2 regions of the Hydrogenophaga soli genome follow, and region 1 is predicted to be linked to the other one. Evidence: riboswitches for the same ligand, from Rfam matches in the RefSeq annotation. Region 1 holds a riboswitch; the other holds the start of a gene.
The links. A riboswitch is a leader RNA that binds a small molecule or an ion and turns the genes downstream of it on or off. The one in region 1 is predicted to bind cobalamin.
Positions count from the first base shown of each region.

Region 2: linked by a shared signal. The riboswitch ahead of ACYVB7_RS16185 (acyl-CoA thioesterase) and the one ahead of ACYVB7_RS13810 (TonB-dependent receptor family protein) in region 1 are both predicted to bind cobalamin.

Region 1 covers NZ_BAAHAK010000007.1:141,544-148,945, forward strand. The annotation lists gene ACYVB7_RS13790 (ABC transporter substrate-binding protein) at 1-6, opposite strand, end outside; gene ACYVB7_RS13795 (bifunctional adenosylcobinamide kinase/adenosylcobinamide-phosphate guanylyltransferase) at 3-623, opposite strand; gene ACYVB7_RS13800 (TroA family protein) at 616-1,476, opposite strand; gene ACYVB7_RS13805 (cobyrinate a,c-diamide synthase) at 1,473-2,870, opposite strand; gene ACYVB7_RS13810 (TonB-dependent receptor family protein) at 2,870-4,759, opposite strand; cobalamin riboswitch at 4,835-5,117, opposite strand; gene ACYVB7_RS13815 (DUF904 domain-containing protein) at 5,144-5,389, shown strand; gene ACYVB7_RS13820 (cell division protein ZapA) at 5,386-5,751, shown strand; gene ACYVB7_RS13825 (sulfite exporter TauE/SafE family protein) at 5,982-6,797, shown strand; gene rraA (ribonuclease E activity regulator RraA) at 6,845-7,369, opposite strand.
Region 2 covers NZ_BAAHAK010000009.1:130,138-137,539, reverse strand. The annotation lists gene ahpF (alkyl hydroperoxide reductase subunit F) at 1-1,489, shown strand, start outside; gene rquA (rhodoquinone biosynthesis methyltransferase RquA) at 1,517-2,248, opposite strand; gene ACYVB7_RS16190 (S49 family peptidase) at 2,308-3,363, opposite strand; cobalamin riboswitch at 3,439-3,649, shown strand; gene ACYVB7_RS16185 (acyl-CoA thioesterase) at 3,794-4,615, shown strand; gene ACYVB7_RS16180 (GNAT family N-acetyltransferase) at 4,623-5,108, shown strand; gene ACYVB7_RS16175 (hypothetical protein) at 5,213-5,623, opposite strand; gene ACYVB7_RS16170 (DUF423 domain-containing protein) at 5,963-6,340, shown strand; gene ACYVB7_RS16165 (hypothetical protein) at 6,332-6,748, opposite strand; gene ACYVB7_RS16160 (TonB-dependent receptor) at 6,986-7,402, shown strand, end outside.

The DNA.
Region 1 (7,402 bases):
GCTCATGGCCGACCTCCCGCAGGTTTCACCACCAGCGGCTGGCCCGCCACCATCAGCACCACGCGCTGCGCCACCTCGGCCACCTGTTGGTTGAGCAGGCCCAGCGCGTCCACAAAGGCCCGCACCTCGCGCCCCAGCGGGATCACGCCCAGCCCGATTTCGTTGCCCACCAGCACCACCGGGCCGGGGGCCTGGCGCAATGCTTCCAAAAAGTGAGCTGTTTGCGCTTTTACATCAAGCGCCAGAGGCATTTTTTGCATTGAATTTTCAGCCTCCATGGGCACCTCCATGGGCATCAGCGCCCGGGTCAACCACAGCGTGAGGCAGTCCACCACCAGCAGGTGGTTCGGTGCCGACAGGCGGGCAATGGCCTCGCCCAGGTCGGGCACGGTGCCGGGGGCAAATTCTTGCGTGACCAGGCCGGGCACGCGCTCGCGGCGGTCGGCCTGGTGGCGGGCAATGCGCTGGCGCATCTCGTCGTCCCAGGCTTCGGCGGTGGCCAGCAGCGTGGCCTGGCGGGGCGCGGCGGGCGTGCCCGCGGCCAGCCAGCGGGCGGCCAGCGCCTCGGCGCGGCGGGACTTGCCGCTTTTCTGGCCGCCCAGGATCAGTTCGACCTCAGCCATGGCCCCCTCCCCAACGTTCGCTCCACGCCTGGATGAAGGCCGCCAGTTGGGCCACGCCGTCGGTCAGCGCGGCGGGGCCGGGTTGCAGGATGTCGGCGGACTTGATTTCGTGCAGCTCGCCATGGCGCACGGCGGGCACGTCGGCCCAGCCGGGCCGGGCGGCCACTTTTTCGGGGCGGAACTTCTTGCCGCACCAACTGCCCACCACCATGTCGGGCTGGCGACGCACGATCTCCAGCGAGTCGGCCACGATGCGGTGTTTGCCCAGCGGCTGCGTGGCCAGCTCGGGGAAGATGTCGTCGCCCCCGGCCAGCCCGATCAGCTCGGACACCCAGCGGATGCCGCTGATGGCGGGGTCGTCCCACTCCTCGAAGTACACACGCGGGCGGCGATGGCCTGCCGCCTCACGTGCCGCGGCGGCCTGCTGGATGCGGTGCAGGTCGGCGCGGATGGCGTCGATCTGGCGCTGGCCTTCGTCCTGCGCGTCCACCAGCGAGGCCACCTGAAACAGCATGTCCAGGATCTGCGCCACGCTGCGCTGGTTGTACACCGTGACCTGCACCCCGGCACGGATGAGCTGGGCGGCCACGTCGGCCTGCAGGTCAGAGAAGCCCAGCACGCAGTCGGGCTCCAGCGCCAGGATCTTGTCGATCTTGGCGCTCAGGAAGGCGCTGACCTTGGGCTTTTCCTCCCGCGCCTGACGGGGGCGCACGGTGTAGCCGCTGATGCCCACGATGCGGTCCTGCCGCCCCAGGCGGTAGAGCCATTCGGTGGTTTCCTCGGTGAGGCAGACGATGCGTTGCGGGCCGCGGCTGCCGGGCTGCGGGGCGCTGGGCATGGCGGCGGCGTTCATGCGGGCAGCTCCAGGGGTTGGGGGCTCAGCAGCGCGGCGGCGGCGGCGGTGGCCGACGGCATCCAGGCGTGGAAGTAGCTGGCACGCACCGCGCCATGCACGTACAGGGCCTCGCCGGTGCCGCCATCGGCCACGGGCTGGGGTGTGCGGCCCGGCGGCTGGGTGCGGGTGACGGCGGGCAGTGGCGTGTCGGCCAGCGACCAGTGGAAGGTGTGGCCGCGCAGGCTGCCAGCGCCCAGGGCCAGTTGCTGCGGCCCCAAGGCGGCCAACCGGGCCTGCAGGCGCACGGTGCCGGGCAGCAGGCCCCACATGGCATGGCTGACGCCGGCTTTGTCCACCAGGGTATCGAACAGCAGCATCATGCCGCCGCACTCGGCCCACACGGGTTTGCCCTGCGCCGCATGGGTCCGCAGGGCGTCGCGCAGCGCGTGGTTGGCCGACAGGGTGGCGGCGTGCAACTCGGGGTAGCCGCCGGGCAGCCACACCGCGTCGCACGGGGGCAGCGCGGCGTCGGCCAGCGGCGAGAAGAAGGCCAACTCGGCCCCCAGCTGGCGCAGGGTGTCCAGGTTGGCGTCGTAGATGAAGCACAGCGCCGCGTCGCGGGCCACGGCCACGGTGCGCCCGGCCAGGGGCTGGTTTTCTGCATCAAATTGGCCTCCAGCGCTTTCAGAAAAAGCGCAAGCAGCTCCTGTTTTGATACCCACCCCATGGGGAAAACGCTGGGCCAGTTCCGCCGGGCTCATGCGCCCCAGCGGGGTGGACAGCAGGCGGTCGGCGGCGGCGTCCAGGCGGGCCAGGGCGTCGGGCAGTTCGTGGGCGGCCACCAGGCCCAGGTGGCGTTCGGGCAAGGCCAGTTCGGTGCTGCGCATGAGGGCGCCCAGCCAGTCTTCGGGGGCCACCGCCTGTTGCAGCATGTCGGCATGGCGCTCGCTGCCCACGCGGTTGGCCAGCACCCCGGCCCAGGGCAGCGGGCCGTGGCTGGCCGCCTGGTAGTGGCGCAGGCCGTGGGCCAGGGCCCCGAAGGTCTGCGCCATGGACGAGGCGTCCACCACCGCCAGCACGGGCACGCCAAAGCGGCGGGCCAGTTCGGCGGCACTGGGGTCGCCGTCGTACAGGCCCATGACGCCCTCCAGCAGCACCAGGTCGGCCTCTTGTGTGGCGGCGTGCAGGCGCTGGCGGATGTCGGCTTCGCCGGTCATCCACAGGTCGATCTGGTGCACCGGAGCCCCGCTGGCCAGGCGGTGCCAGTAGGGGTCCAAAAAGTCGGGGCCACACTTGAACACCCGCACCCGTCGCCCGGCGCGGGCGTGCAGCCGCGCCAACGCCGCGGTGACGGTGGTCTTGCCCTGACCCGACGCCGGGGCGGCGACCATGAGCACGGCGGCGCTGCGCATCACAGGCCCGTCCAGCTCACGCCCAGGTAGGCGGTCCGGCCCGGGGTGGCATAGCCACGGGCGGTCTGGTAGGCCTTGTCGCCCAGGTTGTCCACCCGGGCCACCAGCGTCCACTGCGGCGCAAGGCGGGTGCTGGCCGACAGGTTGACCACGCCGTACCCGGCCAGGCGGGCGGTGCCGCTGGGCTGGTCGAAGCGGCTGCTGTGCCATTGGGTTTCGGCCCCCAGGGTCCAACCGGCCACGCGCAGGTCGGCCCCCAACTTGGCCACACGTTTGGAGCGGCGGGCCAGGGTGCGGCCCGTGGTGTCGTCGCGCGGGTTTTGCAGGTCGATCGAAGCGTTCAGCCCCACCCCACCCGGCACCCCAGCGGCCACGCGGGTGGCGGCGGCCAGCGTCACGCCTTGCAGCGTGGCCTTGCCCACGTTGCCATAACAGCCGGGGAAGGCCCCCACGCCGTTGGCACAGCTGCCAGGGCCAGACACGTAGTTGATGAGGTTGGTCAGCCGGTTGCGGTAGGCGGTGACCGACACGCTGCTGCCCTGCGCGGCGTACTTCAGGGCCAGCTCCAGGTTGCGCGACTCTTCGGGACGCAGGCTGGGCATGCCGTAGATGCTGAAACGGTGGAACAGCGTGGGCGCCCGGAAAGCGGTGCCTGCCGACGCGGTCACCCGCCAGTGCGGGGCCAGCGCCAGGGCATAGGCCAGGCTGCCGGTGGTGTGGCGCCCAAACTCGCTGTCGTCGTCGTGGCGCAGGTTGGCCTGCACGGCGTGGTCACCCTGCTTGAAGCCATAGCCCAGGGCCAGCGCGTTCTGGCTGCGGTCGTTGAGCTGCGGGGTGGTGGAGCCGTTGAGCAGCCGGTCTTGCCGCCGCTCCAGCGCCGCCGTGAGCTGGTGGCCCCCCTGCTGCCATTGGTTGTGCCACAACCAGGTGTCCACCTGGGTGTCGGTCACATAGGCCGAAGGGGTGGTTTCGTAGCGGTCCAGCCCGCGGGTGAAACCGACCCGGCTGGTCCACACGTCGGACCAGCGGGCCTGCCACGACAGCGCCAGGGTGCGCAGGTCTTGCAGGGCGCGGTCGTCCACCTTGGAGGCATAGGCGTCGTAGCCGGTGTTGGCTTCGCTGCTGGTCCACAGGGCTTCGAAGCGGTGGTCGGCATTGGCTTGCAGGCCCAGGCGGGCCAGGCCGTTGGTCTTGCGGTAGCCATCGCGGTCGGGGTTGCCGCTGGGCTGGATGTTGAAGCCGTCGCTGGTTTCACGCGTGAGGCCCAGGGCGTAGTCCCAGGCCCCTTGCGCCCCCGACAACTGGGCACTGGCGTTGCGCGTGCCGTGGCTGCCCACACCCACGCTGACGTTGGGGTGGAAGCCCGCCTCCCCCTTGCGGGTGAACACCTGCACCACGCCACCAATGGCGTCAGAGCCATAAATGGCCGCCGCGGGGCCGCGCAGCACCTCGATGTGGTCGATGTGCTCCAGCGCCAGGGCCTGCCAGGCCGCGCCGCCGGTGGACTGGGAATCCACCCGCACACCGTCGATCAGCAGCACGGTGTGGCGGGTGTCGGCCCCGCGCACAAACAGGCTGGTGGTGGCCGTGGGGCCGCCGTTGCGGCTGAGCTCCACGCCCGGCAGGGTGGACAGCACATCGCCCAGGCTGGCGTTGGCAAAGCGGTCCAGCGTGTCGCGGTCGATCAGGCTGACGTCGGACACCACATCGGTCAGCGGCTGGGCGGTGCGGGCGGCGGTCACCACCACCGGGGCCAACACCCCTGATTGAGCCAGCGCCAACGGGGACAAGCCCCCGGCCACAGCCGCGCACACGGTGCAGCGGGTCAACAGGCTGAGCACAGCCACGGAAGAAGGGGTGCGGCGCACCCCCGACAAGACAGACAACATGGAAAAGAATCCAACACAAGACACCCTTCCCGCCTTCCCCGACGGTACTTGGGCTTCATGGCGGCACGCCTGGGGCGCACCACCGCCTTGTTGGCCGGTATCCGGGCTGGTGGAACAACCTTCATCGCCTTCCCAGGGGGTGCTGTGTCAGGCACAACACCCACCCAGTGGCCGGTGGATGAAAGCGGGAGCGGGGCCAGCCATCAGGCCAGCACACGGTCCGTCCACTTACCGTTGCGGGGGCAGCGCTGGTTAGGCCTGAGCAGCGCGTGCGTGATGCACGGCCTTCGGCCCCCCAGCTTCCCGTTGAACTGCCGCCCCTGAACGAGGCCGCGAGCACCAACACCCGGCATTCTAGGCGGACGCACCTACAATCGCGGCACCATGTCCGACACCCACACTTTTGCCCAACTGGCCGACCGCATCGACCGGTTGCTGCTGCGGCATGAGGAGCTTCAACGCACCAACGAGCTGCTCAGGACCGAGGTCGATTCCCTGCAGGCCGAACGCGACCTGCTGCGCTCCAAACTGGCCGCCGCCCGTGCCCGCATCGTCACCCTGCTGGAGCGCCTCACCGCGGCCTCTGAGACCGGGGTGAGCCCCTCGTCATCCGATCCGTCCTCTTCATGAAGCAAATCGAAGTCCAGATCATGGGCCAGGGCTACCTGCTGTCCTGCCCCGAAGGGGGCGAGGCCCTGATGATGCAGGCCGTCAGCAAGGTGGACGCGGCCATGTGCAAGATCCGCGACGCGGGCAAGGTCAAGGCCCGCGACCGCATTGCCGTGCTGGCCTCGCTCAACCTCGCGTTCGAGTTGAGCGATCTGCAACAGCAGGTTCGGACCCAGGCCGAGGCCAGTGCCCAGCGCGTTGTGGCCCCAAGCCCCACCTCGCCCGTGCCCCAGGTGGACCTGGGTGACACCGCGGAAAAGGTCATGACCGAACTCATCGGCCGCATCGACCGCGCCATGGATGCCGACGGACGGCTGCTCTGACGCACCGGCAGAACACGGTTTGCATCGCTACAATGCGAACCGTCTGCAGGCTGTCGGGTTTTAATGTCCTTGAACCAATGCTCTTAGAGCACGGGCTTGGAACATCGTCGGGCTGGTGTGATCATCTCGCGTCAGATGAACCCGAAGCCCCTCTGACCTCGCCCACCTGAACCCCCGGTTCAGGCTGCGACCCGGCCCCTGCAGACACCCTCCCCCTCCTCTTTTCCCCCATGATGATCGAACCCATGCTGGTCCTCGAACTGGTGGCACTGGGCCTGTGCACCGGCTTTCTGGCGGGCCTGCTGGGCATTGGGGGCGGCATGCTGATGGTGCCGTTCATCACCTTCATTTTGGGTTCGCGCGGCGTGGGGGCCGATCTGGCCGTCAAGATGGCCATCGCCACCTCCATGGCCACCATCGTGTTCACCTCCATCTCCAGCGTGCGGGCGCACCACAAGCGCGGCGCCGTGCGCTGGGACATCGTCAAGGGCCTGGCCCCCGGCATCGTGCTGGGCGCCATGCTGGCCAGCATGGGGGTGTTTGCCGTGCTCAAAGGCTCGTGGCTGGCCCTGTTCTTTGCAGCTTTTGTGAGCTTTTCCGCCACGCAGATGCTGATCGACAAAAAACCCGCCGCCTCGCGCACCCTGCCCGGCACCGGCGGCCTGCTGGGGGCCGGTGGGGCCATTGGTTTCCTGTCCGGCCTGGTGGGGGCCGGTGGCGGTTTTGTCAGCGTGCCCTTCATGACCTGGTGCAACGTGGCCATGCACAACGCCGTGGCCACCAGCGCCGCGCTGGGCTTTCCGATTGCGCTGGCCAATGCCGTGGGTTACGTGGTGTCGGGTCAGTCGGTGCAAGGGCTGCCCGAGGGCTCGCTGGGCTACGTTTACCTGCCCGCGCTGGTGGTCATTGCCAGTGCCAGCGTGCTGATGGCCCCGCTGGGCGTCAAGGCTGCCCACGCGCTGCCGGTGAAGCAGCTCAAGCGGGTGTTTGCCAGCGTGCTGTACCTGCTGGCCGCGTACATGTGCTGGCGCGGCCTCACGGGCTGAGCCGCGCAGCCGCCCAGCCCCCCTGCGGCGCCTCCCCCGCAGGGGTTTCAGTCCGCCAACAGGTTGTGGTCGGACACCACCATGCCGTCCTCGTCGGCATACAGCCAGTCGCCTGGGTGCACCCACACGCCTTGGATTTGCACCCCCACGTTGCTCAGCCCCGGTTGCTTGCGGTCGGTGGGCATGGGGTTGAGGGCCAGGGCACGGATGCCGGTGTTCGCCGCACGCAGCTCGGCCAGGTCACGCACACAACCGTCCACCACCACGCCCGCCCAGCCGTTGCGGGCTGCAGCAGCGGCCAGGTTACCGCCCAGCAGTGCACGGCGCAATGAACCGCCGCCATCGACCACCAGCACGCGGCCCTGGCCTTCGCTTTCCACCGCGGCCTTGACGGGCGTGTTGTCTTCATGGCACTTGACGGTGACCACCGGACCGCAGAAGCGCGACAACGCGCCGTAGCTGTGGAACACCGGTGGCAACACGCGAAAACGCCCCGACACATCGGCCTTGTGGGCATCACAGATATCGCAGGTGGAAAACGCCGTGTTCAGTGGAGAAGTGGCTGTGGACATGCCGAGAAACCCCTGTGCAAATGCAGATGAAAA
Region 2 (7,402 bases), on a different contig from region 1:
CGAGGCCGATGCCGAGATGCAGCAGCTGTTGATGGACATCGTGGAGGTGTCGGGCGGCAAGATTTCCGTGCGCTTTGACGGCACCGATGCGCGCAAGCCCTCCTTCGCGCTGGTTCGCCGGGAGGAAGGCGCTCAAGCCCTGTCGCTGCGCTTTGCCGGGCTGCCATTGGGGCACGAGTTCACCTCGCTGGTGCTGGCCCTGCTGTGGACCGGCGGCCACCCGCCCAAGGTGGAACAGGCCACCATCGAGCAAATCAAGGCCTTGGATGGCAACTTCAACTTCGAGGTCTACATGAGCCTCACCTGCCACAACTGCCCGGACGTGGTGCAGGCCTTGTCGCTGATGGCGGTGCTCAACCCCCGCGTCAAGACCACGGTGATCGAAGGCGGTGGCTTCCAGGACGAGGTGACGGCGCGCGACATCATGGCCGTGCCCATGGTCTTCCTCAACGGCCAGGTGTTTGGCTCGGGCCGCATGCTGGTGGAGGAAATCGTGGCCAAGCTGGACACCAACGCCGCCGCCAAAGAGGCCGCCAAGCTGTCGGCCCAGGCCCCGTATGACGTGCTCATCGTCGGTGGAGGCCCCGCCGGGTCCGCCGCCGCGGTGTACGCTGCCCGCAAGGGCATCCGCACCGGCATTGCGGTGGAGCGCATGGGCGGTCAAGTGAACGACACCCTGTCCATCGAAAACTACATCTCGGTGCTGGAAACCGATGGCCCCAAGTTCTCCGCCGCGCTGGAAGCCCAGGTGCGCCACTACGGCGTGGACATCATGAACCTGCAAACCGCCGCCAAGCTGGTTCCCGCCGCCACCGAGGGCGGCCTGGTCGAAGTGCACCTGGCCAACGGCGGCGTGCTGAAGAGCCGTAGCGTCATCCTCAGCACCGGGGCGCGCTGGCGCAACGTCAACGTGCCCGGCGAGGCCGAGTACAAGAACAAAGGCGTGGCCTACTGCCCGCACTGCGACGGCCCGCTGTTCAAGGGCAAGCGCGTGTCGGTGATTGGCGGCGGCAACTCGGGCGTGGAAGCGGCCATTGACCTGGCCGGCATCGTCAGCCACGTGACGCTGGTGGAGTTTGCCGACCAGCTCAAGGCCGACGCCGTGCTGGTGACCAAGCTCAAAAGCCTGCCCAACGTGACCATCCACACCAACGCCCAGACCACCGAAATCACCGGGGCCGACGGCAAGGTGAACGGCCTGCGCTTCAAGGACCGCACCAGCGGTGTGGAACAGCTGCTGCCGCTGGAAGGCGTGTTCGTGCAGATCGGCCTGGTGCCCAACACCGAATGGCTGAAAGGCACACTGGAGCTGAGCCGGTTTGGCGAAATCGTGGTGGACGCCAAGGGCCACACCAGCCTGCCCGGCGTGTTCGCCGCGGGCGACTGCACCACGGTGCCGTACAAGCAAATCGTGATCGCCGCCGGCGAAGGAGCCAAGGCCGCGCTGAGCGCCTTTGACCACCTGATCCGCACGCCTGTGGCGGCTTGACTCCGCTTCCCGCGGCGGCGGCGCCGCTCAGCGCGTGAACACCACGCGCTGGTACAGCCCCCCAAACCAGGTGCGGTGCTCCACCGCGCTGGGCTGGGCCTCGGGGGGCAGCCAGTGGGTCACCGGGTGGCGCCACAGGTCCCAGGCAAAAGGTTCCAGCCACCGCAGCACCGCGCCCATGAGCCAGCGGGCCGGGTGCCAGGCGGCGGGGCGGTGGTAGTCCACCACCACCAGCCGCCCGCCGGGGCGCAGCACCCGCCAGGCTTGGGCCAGGGTGCGGCGGCGCACGTCTTCGGGCTGTTCGTGCAGCAAAAAGAACAGCAGCACGGCGTCCTGGCTGGCGTCGGGCCACGACAGGGCCACCGAATCCTGGCACTGCAGGCTGACCGGCCCTGCCCCCACCGACTCACGCGACTGCGGGGGCGGTTTCAGCGCTTGCAGCTTGCGCGCCAGGTTGTCCAACTGGATCAGCGCCACGTCCACCACCGCCACATGACCGCCCGGGGTCAGGCGCTGCACCAGGCGGGGCGTGAGGTCGCCGTACACGCAGGCCACTTGCAGCACCTGCCCGCCCAGGGCCGGGGTCAGCGCGTCCAGCGCCGCGTCCCGCAGGCGGGCGAACTGGCCCCACAGGATGAGGTTGACCAGCCATTGCCGCTCGAACACCCGCACCGCACGCGGCGTCAGGTAGGCCCAGGGGTAGGTTTCGCGCAGGTAGGCGGGAATGGGGGGTGCGTGGCGGGGGTCGGGGGCTTTCACACAGACACTATCAATTCAGTAGCTGCTTGCGCTTGATTTAAAAGCGACAGAGGCCAATTTCATTCAAGGTTTCCAGCACCACGCGCTGCGGGCAAGGCATCGGCCAGGGTGCCCAGGGCGTCGGCCCCGCGTGCCAGGGACTGCAACCAGCTGGGCAGCCAGCCGGGTTTGCGGTCGAAGGGGCCAAAGTCCACCAGTTTCAGGTCGGGCTGTTCGGCCATCAACACCTCCAGCGTGGCGTTGCGGTCCACCAGGCCCAGGGCCAGGGCCTCCTGGCCGCCCCACACCTCACCGCTGGTGTACGACTCGGGCGGCTGCTTCAGCTTGGCCCCGCGGCGCTCGGTCAGCAGGTGGGCAAACTGGCGGCCCATTTCGTCCACCAGACCCTGGGCCTTGGCCTCGGCTTCGGGGGTGGTGGGCTCGAAGGGGTTGAGCATGCCTTTGAGGTGGCCCGAGGCGTAGGTTTTGGCCTTGACGTCGTACTTTTCCAGCACGCGATGCACGTCCCAGCTTTGCAAGATGGCCCCCACCGAGCCCACCAGCGAGTATTTGGCGCTGACGATGTCGTCAGCCGACAAGGCCACCATGTACCCGGCAGAGGCTCCCAGGTTGCCAATGACGGCCTGCACCGGCTTGGGGTGCTTGACCCGCAGCTGGGCCACGGCGTCCATGATGCGTTCGGCCTCCACCGGGGCACCGCCGGGCGAGTCGATGTACAGCACCACGCGCTGCACCCGCTCGTCTTCAAAGGCGCGTTTGAGGGCGGCCCCTACCTTCTCGGCCGAGGCCAGCTTGGCGGTGGCGCTGATCTGCCCCTCCACCCGCACCAGGCCCACCGAAGGCTCGGTGGCCGTCACCCCTGGCAGCGGCAGCAGGGCCTTGGCCGCCAGCACGGCGTACACGGCCAGCGAGCCCACCACCAGCGAGCCCACCATCCAACGGCGGAAGCGCGCGGCGCGGCGCACCTCGGCCTCGCGGCGCTGCTGGTCCAGCACAAAGGTCTTGGCCAGCAGGGCCAGGGTTTGTTCGGCGTTGTCGGTGGGCTGGTTCAGCATGGCCTCCACCGAAGGCGTGTGGGCTGGGCGGGACCGCCAGGCGGTCAGGAATTTGAACATTGGGCCATTCCCTTGTGAAAACAGCCGCACTCTGCCACAAGCGCGCCGACCCCTGCCCGGCCAGGGGCCACTGATACACTGAATTCACCTCGCGGTTTTTTGCTCAACGGCAAAAATGAAAAGGGAACGACAGAACGGTTGGAACCCCAACCCAAGCTGTGGCTGCCCCCGCAACTGTGATCGGCGAGTCCGCTGTCCATCCATGCCACTGGCCCCAAGGCCGGGAAGGCCGACAGCACGACAACGACCCGAGAGCCAGGAGACCTGCCCCGAGGTGATGTGACCTGTGTTTGGGGCGGGGTGTCCCTGTGCGAGTGTCGTTTGTTCCGCGGTGCACGGCCCCCTTTGGCCGGGCACGGCGGGCGTGTCTGCGCGCGAACGATGTTGGCCAGCCCTTGCCCCTCCATGACCCCTGTTGGAGGACCTGAGCTTGACCACCATCCCCTGCCTACCCCCCTGCGCACCCGACGCCAACACCCCGACCGCCCCCACGCCCCCGACCCCGCCCGGGCCGCCCGAACCCTCCTGGCAGCCCTGGGCTGCGGTGGACATGGTGTGGCCCGACCAGTCCAACCACCATGGCACGCTGTTTGGCGGCGCGGCCCTGGCCATGCTGGACCGGCTGGCCTTCATCCGCGGCAGCCAGGTGCTGCGTGGCAGCGTGGTCACGGCGGCGGTCAGTCGGCTGGACTTTGCCGCCCCCGCCCCGGCGGGCCATCTGGTGGAATGCACCGCCCATGTGCTGAAGCAAGGCCGCCGCTCGGTGACCGTGGCCACCGAACTGGTGGCGGAAGACCTGCTGAGCGGGCAGCGCACCCGCTGCCTGTCGGGCGAATTCGTCATGGTGACCCAGGCCGCATCGGCCCCCACCTCGCCGCCCACGCCCCCAGCTGACCCCGAGGCACCAACCACCGAGCCCGGCCGGGTGCGGGTGGCCGAAATCGTGTTTCCCGGCCACGCCAACCACCGGGGCATCCTGCACGGGAGTCCGGCCATGGCCTGGCTGGCCAAGGCCGGTTTTGTGGCCGCCACCCGCCAGGTGCGCCGCACCGTGGTGATGGCCAGCAGCGAGCGCATGGACTTTGTGGCCCCCGCCCGCGTGGGCGACGTGGTGGAGGTGTTGGCGCAGGTCAGCCGCGTGGGGCGGCGTTCGGTCCACGTGCAGGCCGAGCTGTGGGCTGAATCGCCCACCAGCGGCCAGCGCCACCTGTGCACCTCTGCGGGCTTGGTGTATGTGTCGGTGGACGACTGACCTGGGCGTGCTGGGTCCGGGCCACCGCAGCGCCTGCCTGCTGCATGTGCTGGCCCTGGACGCCAACGACCGCTACCAACGCTTCGGCCTGCCGATGAGCGACGAGCGGGTGATGGCCTGGGCGCAGCAGGTGCGCCTGGACCACGGGCTGTGGCTGGGGGCCTGGGGACCGGGTGACACCGGCCTGCTGGGCCTGCTGCAGCTGGCCCCCACGGGCGCGGACGCGGTGCATGAACTGGCGCTCACCGTGCTGCCCGCCGCCCGTCGGCAGGGCATGGGCACCGCCCTGCTGGCTGCGGCCCTGGGGGGTGCCCACCAACCGCCCCCCGCCACCCTGGTGTGTGAACACGGCCACCCCGCCATGGTGGCCATGGCCCGCAGGCTGGGCCTGACCATCCTGCCCGACGCCCACCCGGGCCGCCTGCGCATGGTGCGGGCCGGGCTGGCACCCATCCAGAACATCAATTTTCATAGCACCCTGCGCTTTTTATGAAAGCGGTAGGTGCCATTTTTTCATCAAAAATCTCTCCCTTGGTTCACACACCGAGGAATCCGCGCCAAAGCGGCGTTACACGATCCGCGGGGCGAACGTGCGATTCAGCTGCCCAAGATGACCTCGTACTCCGCAGCCCCACCACCGCCCGGCGGGGACACCCGCTCAAAGCCCTCAAAGCAGTGGCGATCGTCGGCCCCGACCGTCGAATGACAAGCAACATGCAGCTCCCACAGCAGGTCTGCGCCCGTGAGCAGGTTGGCTGGCGGTGCAACCACCCGAAGCGCCTGAGTGACCTCGCACCATTCACCACCTTCGGTGCGGTCGCTGTGGGCATAACGGATGCGGACATCGGCAAACGGCAGTGGCTGCAGCAGGGTTGACGAGCCATCCGGCAGTTCAAGTTCAACGGCGTATTCGCGCACCACGGCAACCAAGGCTTCGGGCGAAAGCGGAACCGGCTCGGCGAAAGACCAGTACACGTCTTTCAAAAGCTTCGTGGGAAGCGATGCCATGGGGGCCTTTCAACGTCGGGTTGATTGGAGGACACAAGTGCCATTTTCTTGTGCCTGATGCCATCGCCGCCGAGCCGCACCAGGCAGCGCTTCCGAGCCCCACAGGATGACGCCTGCACTCCGTTTTCCAACAGGCGTGAGCAACAGCATTCATTTTCACAGCCGTGGTCACCCCGTTCAGCGGGATTGAGCAGATTGCGGCTTGGCATTGACCACACTGAGGCACGACGCGGCTCAAAATTGCTAGCTGCTTGCGCTTTGTTCAAAAGCGTAAAGTCCAGTTTTGATTTGCAAAAATCCATCCCTTTTCAGGAGCATTCACCCATGCATCGCCTTTGGATGACCCTTTCCGGCCTGTTGGGCACCGTGGGGGTGGCTGTGGCCGCCTGGAGCACACACGGCCTGCCCGCCCTGGTCCCGGCCGATGAACTGGCCGTGGCCGTCAGCCGCGCCAACACGGCCAACCAGTACCTGCTGGTGCATGCGCTGGCCCTGCTGGGCGTGGCGCTGGCCCAGCGCCAGGCACCGTCGCGCTGGTTGAACCTGGCCGGGGGCCTGTTTGTGCTGGGCGCACTGGGGTTTGCGGGCGGGCTGTACGGGCTGCGCATCCTGGCGGGCATCCACAGCGGGCCGTCGGTGTATGTGGTGCCGATGGGCGGCACCTGCCTCATGCTGGGCTGGGCGGCGCTGGCGGTGGCGGGCTGGCGCTCACGCTGAATCGGCGCAGTCCTGCCCGCTCAGGCGGCATTGGTCGCCCTGTCGCCAGTGGTCGCCGTCCATCTGGCAACCCGTGCGGCACACCACGGCCCTTGCCTGGGCTTGCACCAGCACCTGCTGCGCACCCTGGCGCGGTGCGTGCTCAGGCCTGGGGGTGACCACCAGGCCCCAATCTGCCCGGGTGCGCTCCAGCATCAAACGCACGCTTTGGCGCATGAGCTGGTGCTTCCAGTGGGCCAATTGGGCTTCGTAGCTCAACACCAGTTGGCTGACGCGTTGTTGCAGAGCAGCCAGACGCCGGATGAGCAGCAGGTGCTCCAGGTCCTCACCCGTCCCCCCAAGTGGCGACGGCCCGCCTGCGTCTGGGTGCAAGGTGTCGGCCAACGGATTGCACAGCGAAAGGGTCATGACGGTCTCCGATGTCAATGAGTGGATCAGCAGGCCTTGGGATGGGCCCGACGGTGTGGTCATTTTGCATCACAGTTGAGAAACATTCGCATTTAAAAACCGCACAAACAAGATTTATTCTCATTTGAATGAGACAATGGAGGCCTTCCAGCCAGCCAGTGTCCCGCCGTTCACCCGCCGTCACGGGTGGGGTGTGGTGTGCATCAGCCAGCCAGCAACTTCTGAGGCCACTGCACCATGCGACACACCCAAAAATTCAAGAAAAAATCGGCTCCAGCGCTTTCAAAAAAAGCGCAAGCAGCTACTGAAAAAATAGCAATCAACACCACCCTGCTGCCCTTGGGTGCGTTGCTGCTGGCCGGGTCGGTCACGGCCATGGCCCAGACCGCGCCCGCGGACAAGACCCTGTCCACTGTGGTGGTGAAGGAAGCCGCCGAAGCCCCCGAGGGCAAGGACAGCGTGCGCGCCACCGAGGTCACCATCGGCAAAGGCAAACAGCTGCTGCGCGACGTGCCGCAGTCCGTCACCGTGGTGACCGAAAAGGTGATGGACGACCGCAACCTGGACACCCTGAAAGAGGTGCTGGCCACCACCGGCGGCATCAGCTTCCAGGCCGCCGAGGGCGGGGAAGAAGACATCAAGCTGCGCGGCTTT